Cupriavidus taiwanensis LMG 19424: one gene and its partner. The main gene of each other region encodes a partner of the protein of the gene in region 2 in a complex. Links are inferred from orthologs where the notes say so. Each region holds a gene or a part of one and is shown on either strand. Other genes may lie near its edges.

What was found. The genes of interacting proteins can lie anywhere in the genome.
Region 1: the proteins of groL (region 2) and metK are in contact, whole or in part, in a cryo-EM structure (PDB 8P4O), measured with the Escherichia coli proteins. The link is inferred for Cupriavidus taiwanensis LMG 19424 from one-to-one orthologs.

Annotation. Positions count from the first base shown.
Region 1 is NC_010528.1:169,089-171,974, reverse strand. It holds metK (methionine adenosyltransferase), read right to left. Parts: upstream 2,083-2,886; coding sequence 919-2,082; downstream 1-918. Other genes in the region: RALTA_RS00855 (lysophospholipid acyltransferase family protein), read left to right, coding at 2,361-2,886; RALTA_RS00865 (Kdo hydroxylase family protein), read right to left, coding at 1-715. UniProt on the Escherichia coli protein: Catalyzes the formation of S-adenosylmethionine (AdoMet) from methionine and ATP.
Region 2 is NC_010528.1:705,871-711,785, forward strand. Bases 1,265-4,179 are described here. They hold groL (chaperonin GroEL), read left to right. Parts: upstream 1,265-1,857; coding sequence 1,858-3,501; downstream 3,502-4,179. Other genes in these bases: groES (co-chaperone GroES), read left to right, coding at 1,520-1,810; RALTA_RS03335 (metallophosphoesterase), read right to left, coding at 3,618-4,179. Outside these bases: RALTA_RS03310 (nuclear transport factor 2 family protein), read left to right, coding at 1-104; RALTA_RS03315 (YciI family protein), read left to right, coding at 116-421; isochorismate family cysteine hydrolase YcaC, read left to right, coding at 526-1,152; more of RALTA_RS03335, read right to left, coding at 4,180-4,391; RALTA_RS03340 (type II secretion system F family protein), read right to left, coding at 4,600-5,574; RALTA_RS03345 (type II secretion system F family protein), read right to left, coding at 5,650-5,915.

The DNA.
Region 1 (2,886 bases), 540 kb from region 2 along the record:
CCAGGTCATGCAGCTGCAGCATGCGGTGGTCGTATTCCGAGCGGCGGCGCTTGGTGATATGCAGCAGCTTCATCAGCGCCGCCTGCCCCGGCCACATGCCGTGGGTCTTGGGCACGAACTTCTGCGCAAAGTCGCCGAACGGCTCGCCTACGCGCCACACGCGCGGCGCGGCCGGGTCGATATTGTGAAACACGCGCAACAGGCGCTTGCCCAGCATCGGGTTCGACGGGAAGGAATCGACGTGCAGGCGGGTGTCGTCCTTGCGCCAGCTGACCGGGCGCCCGGCGATCTCGCTGGGCCGCAGCGAGGTGCCGGCGCGGGTCATGTGCGGGATGTATTCCGGGAACAGCGTGCGGATCAGCGACTCGCTGCTGTCGGCGTAGCGGCGGATCAGCGTGTACAGGTCGGCCAGGTCCTGCGGGCTGCCCTGCGCGCCGCGCACCGCGGTGTCGTCGGCACGCAGGTTGATGTTCTTGGACTTGCCGTCGGAATAACGGGCGTCGAGGAAGCGCTCTTCACCCCGCTGGAACTGAAACTTCAGGTTGGGGAAGTACAGTACCGCGCCCTGCTCCAGTTCGCGGCGCAGCGTGGCGCGTTCTTCGGCGCTGACCTCGGGCGCCCACTCCGTATAGGGCTGCGGACGGATCAGGTCGAGCTGGCCGGCAGTTGACGGCCGGGCTGGGGGCGACGGGGCAAGGACAGGCGCTTCGGACATGGCATCCTCTGGGAACGGTTACCAGTGTTGAGGGTGGCCGCCGCAGCGGCGGCAGGCGAGTGGCGGAATTTTACTCCGTGCGCCGGCCGTGGCGCCTGCGTCACGCGTCAGCTGAACCTGGATCAAAGCCACGCAAAAAAACCCCGCGAGCCCTTGCGGGCCGGCGGGGCTTGTCGTCAGGATTGCCGACGCGAGCGCGGCGCTTACAGGCCGGCCGCGGCGCGCAGCGCAGCCGCCTTGTCGGTGGCTTCCCACGAGAATTCCGGCTCTTCGCGGCCGAAGTGGCCATAGGCCGCGGTCTTCTCGTAGATCGGCCGCAGCAGGTCCAGCATCTGCACGATGCCCTTCGGGCGCAGGTCGAAATGTTCCTGCACCAGTTCCGCGATCTTGGCGTCCGGAATCTTGCCGGTGCCTTCGGTATAGACCGTCACGTTGATCGGCCGCGCCACGCCGATGGCGTAGCTGACCTGCACCTGGCACTGCCGCGCCAGGCCCGCGGCCACCACGTTCTTGGCGACGTAGCGCGCGGCGTAGGCAGCCGAGCGGTCGACCTTGGACGGGTCCTTGCCCGAGAACGCGCCGCCGCCGTGCGGCGAGGCGCCGCCGTAGGTGTCGACAATGATCTTGCGCCCGGTCAGGCCGCAGTCGCCTTGCGGCCCGCCGATCACGAAGCGGCCGGTCGGGTTCACCAGGTACTTGGTTTCCTTGAGCATCTCTGCCGGCAGCACCGGCTTGATGATCTCCTCGATCACGGCCTCGCGGATCTGCGCCTGGGTGATGTCCGGCGCGTGCTGGGTCGACAGCACCACGGTATCCACGCTGTGCGGCTTGCCGTCGACATAGCGCACCGTGACCTGGGACTTGGCATCCGGGCGCAGCCACGGCAGGCGGCCGTCGCGGCGCAGCAGCGACTGGCGCTCGACCAGGCGGTGCGCGTAGTAGATCGGGAACGGCATCAGTTCCGGGGTCTCGTCGCAGGCGTAGCCGAACATCAGGCCCTGGTCGCCGGCGCCCTGGTTCAGGTAGTCGTCCGAGGCACGGTCGACGCCCTGGGCGATGTCGGGCGACTGCTTGTCATAGGCGACCAGCACCGCGCAGCCCTTGTAGTCGATGCCGTAATCGGTGTTGTCGTACCCGATGCGCTTGATGGTGTCGCGCGCGATCTGGATATAGTCGACGTTGGCGGTCGTGGTGATTTCCCCGGCCAGCACCACCAGACCGGTGTTGCAAAGCGTCTCGGCTGCCACACGCGCGTACTTGTCCTGCGCCAGGATGGCGTCCAGGACGGCGTCGGAAATCTGGTCGGCGACCTTGTCGGGATGGCCTTCGGAGACGGATTCCGAAGTAAAAAGGAAGTCGTTTGCCACGAACTTATTCTCCAGGTTGGCTATTGCGTGCCAGCCTGTTCGGTCCATGGCGGCGACGCTTTAGCGGTATTTCAGGCAGCCCGGTTAGAGCCGCATCGCCCCGCAAGTTGTCAGTTAACTCGGCGATACACGCTATTATACGCGCCTGCAGGCGTCGTTGCAGCGCCACAGGGGTGCGGTACGACACCTTGCCGGCATGCCGGACCCACGCCTGCCTGCCCGTCTGATCCCGGTCACAGTCCCGCGGCGGACTTGCCTGGACCCGTTTTCCACGCCTGATGACTTTTTTATTCTGGCTGATCTCCCGTTTCCCGCTGCGGCTGCTGCAGGCCGCGGGCGGCGCGCTGGGCCTGCTGATCGCACGGCTGCCGGGCCGCTATGGCCAGCGCCTGCGGGAGAATTTCCGCCTCGCCTTCCCCGACGCCACCGAGGCGATGATCGACGAGGCCGCCCGCTCGGCCGGGCGCATGATCATCGAGATGCCCTACTTCTGGAGCCGCCGCAGGATCGGCGCCAGGCTGTACGGCTTTGACGACCACCTGTGGCCTGAACTGGGCGCCCTGCAGGCGCGCGGCAAGGGCATCATCATCCTGACCCCGCACCTGGGCTGCTTTGAAGTGCTGCCCCAATCCCATGCCCTGCATCGCCCGGTGACGGCGCTGTTCAAGCCGCCGCACCAGCCGTGGCTGCGCGACTGGATCGAAAAAATGCGCACCCGGCCCAACATGCACATGGCGCCGGCCACGCCGCGCGGCGTGCGCATGCTGGTCAAGGCACTCAAGCGCGGCCAGGCGGTGGGCATCC
Region 2 (5,915 bases):
TCAGCGTGTGGAAGCGGCAGGAGGGCGCGTGGCAGATGCTGGCGTGGGCCTCGACGCCGATCCCCGCGCCGGCTGCTGCGGCGCCAGGCCAGGCATTTCAATAGGTATATGGGATATGGACTTCATCATTCATTGCCTTGACCACGCCGATGCCCTGCAGCGCCGGCTCGACAGCTACGACGCACATCGCGCCTACCTGGCAACCGCGGAGGTCCGGTGCGTGATGTGCGGGCCGTTGATGTCCGACGATGGCGCGCGCATGATCGGCAGCCTGTTCCTTGTGCGTGCGCAGGACAAGCAGCAGGTCATCGACTTCAACCGGGCCGATCCATTCCACCGGGCGGGCGTGTGGAAAGAGATCCACATCCATCCGTTCCTGCTGCGGGTGGACAACTATCCAGGCGCACAGCGCCCGCTTTAGTTCACCGGGCGTGAGCAGGCAGCCGTGCATGGATTGCAGCGCCATGCAGAAGATTTCACCACGCGTGTCCAACCGAACCGGACGCGCATTCACAGGAGAGGAAGATGAGCAAGACCTACAAGCGTTTGGACAAGGACCAGGCGGCGGTACTGATGGTGGATCACCAGGCCGGCCTGCTGTCGCTGGTGCGCGACATCGACCCCGACAAGTTCAAGAACAACGTTCTCGCCATGGCCGATCTGGCCAGGTATTTCAAGCTGCCTACGATCCTGACCACCAGCTTCGAGGACGGACCCAACGGGCCGCTGGTGCCGGAACTGAAGGCGATGTTCCCCGATGCGCCCTTCATTCCGCGCCCCGGGCAGATCAATGCATGGGACAACGAGGACTTCGTCAAGGCAGTGAAGGCAACCGGCAAGAAGCAGTTGCTGATCGCCGGCGTGGTGACTGAGGTCTGCGTGGCGTTTCCGGCATTGTCAGCGATCGAAGAAGGCTTCGATGTGTTCGTGGTGACCGATGCATCGGGAACGTTCAATGAGGTGACACGCGAATCCGCGTGGCACCGCATGGCCGAGGCCGGCGCCCAACTGATGACGTGGTTCGGCGTTGCCTGCGAGCTTCATCGCGACTGGCGCAACGACATCGAGGGGCTGGGGACCTTGTTCTCCAACCATATTCCCGACTATCGGAACCTGATTACGGCGTACACCACCGTGAAGGGCGGCAAATAACATCACCCCGGCCACGCGCGAAGCCCCTGGCGCCGCGCTGGCCAATGGCAGGCAATAAGGCCTATTCCGCAGTCGATGCGGTGCGAGTCCGATTCGTGCCGCATCACCGACATGATTGCACTGGGCGCCGGAATCGCTTCCGGCGCCATCCGCCCCCCATATGCGCTGCCCATGTGCGCTGCGCCAGTCCCCGGGAAAACCCGCATCCGGCGCCTGTCTTGAAATGCCCCTACCCCGTCCCTATAATTAGCACTCGTCAGGGGGGAGTGCTAACAGCCCTCTGCGACACCTGAACATTTCTGACGGCCGTCGCCTCGGTAGCCGGCCGATTTGTGATCAAAAACTCACTTTGTATCTAGGAGTCCGTATGAATCTGCGTCCTCTGCACGACCGCGTGATCGTGAAGCGTCTGGACAACGAAACCAAGACCGCGTCCGGTATCGTGATTCCCGACAACGCTGCCGAGAAGCCCGATCAAGGCGAAGTGCTGGCAATCGGTCCCGGCAAGAAGGATGACAAGGGCAACAACATCGCCCTGGACGTCAAGGTCGGCGATCGCGTGCTGTTCGGCAAGTATGCCGGCCAGGGCGTGAAGGTGGATGGCCAGGAACTGCTGGTCATGCGCGAAGAAGACATCATGGCCGTGGTCAACAAGTAATCCGTTACTTGTAGCCCCACCCGTACAGATTTCAGGAGATTCAGAACATGGCAGCAAAAGACGTAGTGTTCGGCGACGCCGCCCGTGCCAAGATGGTCGAAGGCGTGAACATCCTCGCCAACGCCGTTAAAGTGACCCTGGGCCCGAAGGGCCGCAACGTGGTGCTGGAGCGCAGCTTCGGCGGGCCGACCGTGACCAAGGACGGCGTGTCCGTGGCTAAGGAAATCGAGCTGAAGGACAAGCTGCAGAACATGGGCGCCCAGATGGTCAAGGAAGTGGCTTCCAAGACCAGCGACAACGCCGGTGACGGTACCACCACCGCAACCGTGCTGGCCCAGTCGATCGTGCGCGAAGGCATGAAGTTCGTCGCCGCCGGCATGAACCCGATGGACCTGAAGCGCGGCATCGACAAGGCTGTCGGCGCTGCCGTGGAAGAGCTGAAGAAGATCAGCAAGCCCACCACCACCAGCAAGGAAATCGCCCAGGTCGGCGCGATCTCGGCCAACAGCGACGCCTCGATCGGCGAGCGCATCGCCGAAGCCATGGACAAGGTCGGCAAGGAAGGCGTGATCACCGTCGAAGACGGCAAGTCGCTGGCCGACGAGCTGGAAGTCGTGGAAGGCATGCAGTTCGACCGCGGCTACCTGTCGCCGTACTTCATCAACAACCCGGAAAAGCAGGTTGTCGCGCTGGACAACCCGTTCGTGCTGCTGTTCGACAAGAAGATCAGCAACATCCGCGACCTGCTGCCGGTGCTGGAGCAAGTGGCCAAGGCCGGCCGCCCGCTGCTGATCATCGCTGAAGACGTCGAGGGCGAAGCCCTGGCGACCCTGGTGGTCAACAACATCCGTGGCATCCTGAAGACCGCCGCCGTCAAGGCTCCGGGCTTCGGCGACCGCCGCAAGGCCATGCTGGAAGACATCGCCATCCTGACCGGCGGCACCGTCATCGCCGAAGAAGTCGGCCTGACGCTGGAAAAGGCCACCCTGAACGACCTGGGCCAGGCCAAGCGCATCGAAATCGGCAAGGAAAACACCATCATCATCGATGGCGCCGGCGACGCTGCTGGCATCGAAGGCCGCGTGAAGCAGATCCGCGCCCAGATCGAAGAAGCGACCTCGGACTACGACCGTGAGAAGCTGCAAGAGCGCGTGGCCAAGCTGGCCGGCGGTGTTGCCGTGATCAAGGTTGGCGCTGCCACCGAAGTCGAAATGAAGGAAAAGAAGGCCCGCGTGGAAGACGCCCTGCACGCCACCCGCGCTGCGGTGGAAGAAGGCATCGTCCCCGGCGGTGGTGTGGCCCTGCTGCGCGCCCGCGCCGCGATCTCGGCTCTGCAAGGCGACAACGCCGACCAGAACGCCGGTATCAAGATCGTGCTGCGCGCGATGGAAGAGCCGCTGCGCCAGATCGTGCTGAACGCCGGTGAAGAAGCTTCGGTGGTCGTTGCCAAGGTCATCGAAGGCAAGGGCAACTACGGCTACAACGCCGCTTCGGGCGAGTACGGCGACCTGGTGGAAATGGGCGTGCTGGACCCGACCAAGGTCACCCGCACCGCACTGCAGAACGCCGCTTCGGTGGCTTCGCTGATGCTGACCACCGACTGCGCCGTGGCCGAAACGCCGAAGGAAGAGTCGGCTCCGGCAATGCCGGGCGGCATGGGCGGCATGGGCGGTATGGAAGGCATGATGTAATCCATCCCCAGCCCACTGCCCGCCAGGGCAGGCTGCGATAAAAAACCCCCGCGGACGCGAGTCCGCGGGGGTTTTTGTTTGGATGGCCGGCGCGGTAGGGCGCGGGCAGGCGCGCGTCAGACCTCTACCACGCAGCACCAGTCGAACGACTTGTTCTCCAGCTCGCCGGTACGGCGGCTGACATAGCCGCGCGGGTTGCACACCACGCGCGAGTTGTCGACCCAGTAGTCGAAGCTGGTGTGGGTATGGCCGTGGATCCACAGGTCCGCCTGCGCCACCAGGTCTGGGCGGCGTGACAGGAAGCCGCCGGAGACCAGGTCGTGCGAGAAGCGCGGGTCCAGGCTGCCGAGGTCCGGGCCGTGGTGCGTGACCACGACCGTCTTGCCGGCGTATGGCCGCGCCAGCTGCGCCGACAGCCAGTCGGACGCGGCCAGGTGGCGTGCCAGCGCGTCCTGCGGCGTGAACTGGCGCATGTGGCCGTCGTCGCCGCGGACTTCGATCAAGCGGTGGTCGTACATCGCTTTCGCGCACGCCTGCATTGCCTCGTCGCGCCGGTCGGTGCCGAACAGCGTGTAGTCGGTCCACCACGTGGTGCCGATGACGCGCACGCCGTCGAATTCCGCGACGTCGCCATTGAGCAGGCGCACCCGCGGATGCGCTGCCGCGGCCTCGGCCATCTGCTGGTCGACGGTGTCGAAATTGCTCTCGTAGTACTCGTGGTTGCCCGGCACATAGACCACCGGCTGGCTGAACGTGCCGATGGCCCAGTCGATGCCGTCGCGGCCGTTGGCGATGTCGCCGGCCAGTATCACGAGGTCGGCGTCGCATGCGGGCACGGATTGGGGCAGGTTGTGTTCGATGTGGAGGTCGCTCAGGATGCGTAGCTTCATCGGGACTCCAGGCGGGTAGGGCGGGCGCTGCGTGACCTCGGCGCCGGGGGGATTGCCTGCATTCTTCAGAAGCCAGCCCGTCCGGTCAAGCCCCGGGATCCGCCTCGCAAAGCAAAAAAGCCCGGAACCTGGGTTCCGGGCAAGTGACTGTCTTGCCGGCATTGCACCGGGAGACAGCCGGGGGAAACTGTCGGGGTTCCCCGGGGGTTTAACCTCCTTGTCCTGCCATGGTCGGCAGCAGCACGCGATATATCTGGATGAAGGCCGGCCCGAGCAACACCAGGAGCAATGACGGGAAGATGGTGAAGATCAGCGGAAACAGCAGCTTCAGCGCAATCTTGGCGGCCTGCTCCTCGGCGCGCATGCGGCGCTTGGTGCGCAGCATGTCGGACAGCACGCGCAGCGATTCGCCCAGGCTGGTGCCGAAGCGGTCGGCCTGGATCAGCATCGACGCAAACTTGTCCACGTCCTCCACGCCAGTGCGCAACGACAGGTTGGTCAGTGCCTTTTCCTTCGAAAAACCCGAGCGCAGTTCCAGCAGCATCAGCTGCAGTTCATCGGCCAGCACGGGGCAGCGCAGCGCCAGCTCGTCGGCCACGCGCATCAGCGCCGCGTCCAGGCCCAGGCCGGCCTCGACGCAGACGGTCAGCAGGTCGATCACGTCGGGGAATTCTTCGAAGACGGTGCGCTGGCGCTGGGAGACTTTGCGGGCAAGCACTACGTTGGGGAGGTAGTAGCCTGTGGCGCCAAGCAACGCCAGCAGTGCGAACATCAGCTGCTGGCTTTGCTGTCCGGGCTGGCTGCTGACCGCCAGCAGGCCAAGCATGGGCAGGGCGACGGCAAGTACCGTCTTGGCGCCGAAGTACAGCGGCGCGGCGCTCGCACTGCGCCAGCCGGCATTCATGAAACGCACGCGCAGCTGCGAGTTCTCCCAGCCCTCCTTGGGCAACGACAGCCGCGATATCGGCTGCGCCCACTTCACCAGTTTTTCGATCAGCGCCTGCTGGCGGCCCTGGTCAGCCTCGAACGGGCCCGCCTGGCCGGCGATCTGCTCGGCCCGTCCGCGCAGCCGATGGGGCGCGAGTGCATAAAGCACGCCGAACACCGTGCCGAACGCGGCCACGAAGATCAGTGCGAGCACGATCACCTGGTCGCCCTGGAACCCCTGGAAAATCTCTTGCATGATGGACTCCCGTCAGTATGGCTGTCCAAGCCCTGCTTCTTCTGGTGTTGCGCCGAGATCATCGCTGCCGGTGTCTCAGACCCGGATCCGGATGATCTTGCGCATCCACAGCACGCCAAAGGTCATCGACACCAGCGCCCCGCCGATCATGCGCAGCCCCAGCGGGTCTTCCCACAGCACGTTCATGAAACCGGGATTGATCACCAGGATCATGCCGGCGGTGCCGAAGGGCAGCAGGCCCAGCACCCATGCCGACAGCTTGCCTTCGGCCGACAGCACGCGGATCTTGTCGAACAGCTTCAGGCGCTCGCGCACCATGGTGCCGATCGTGTCGAGGATTT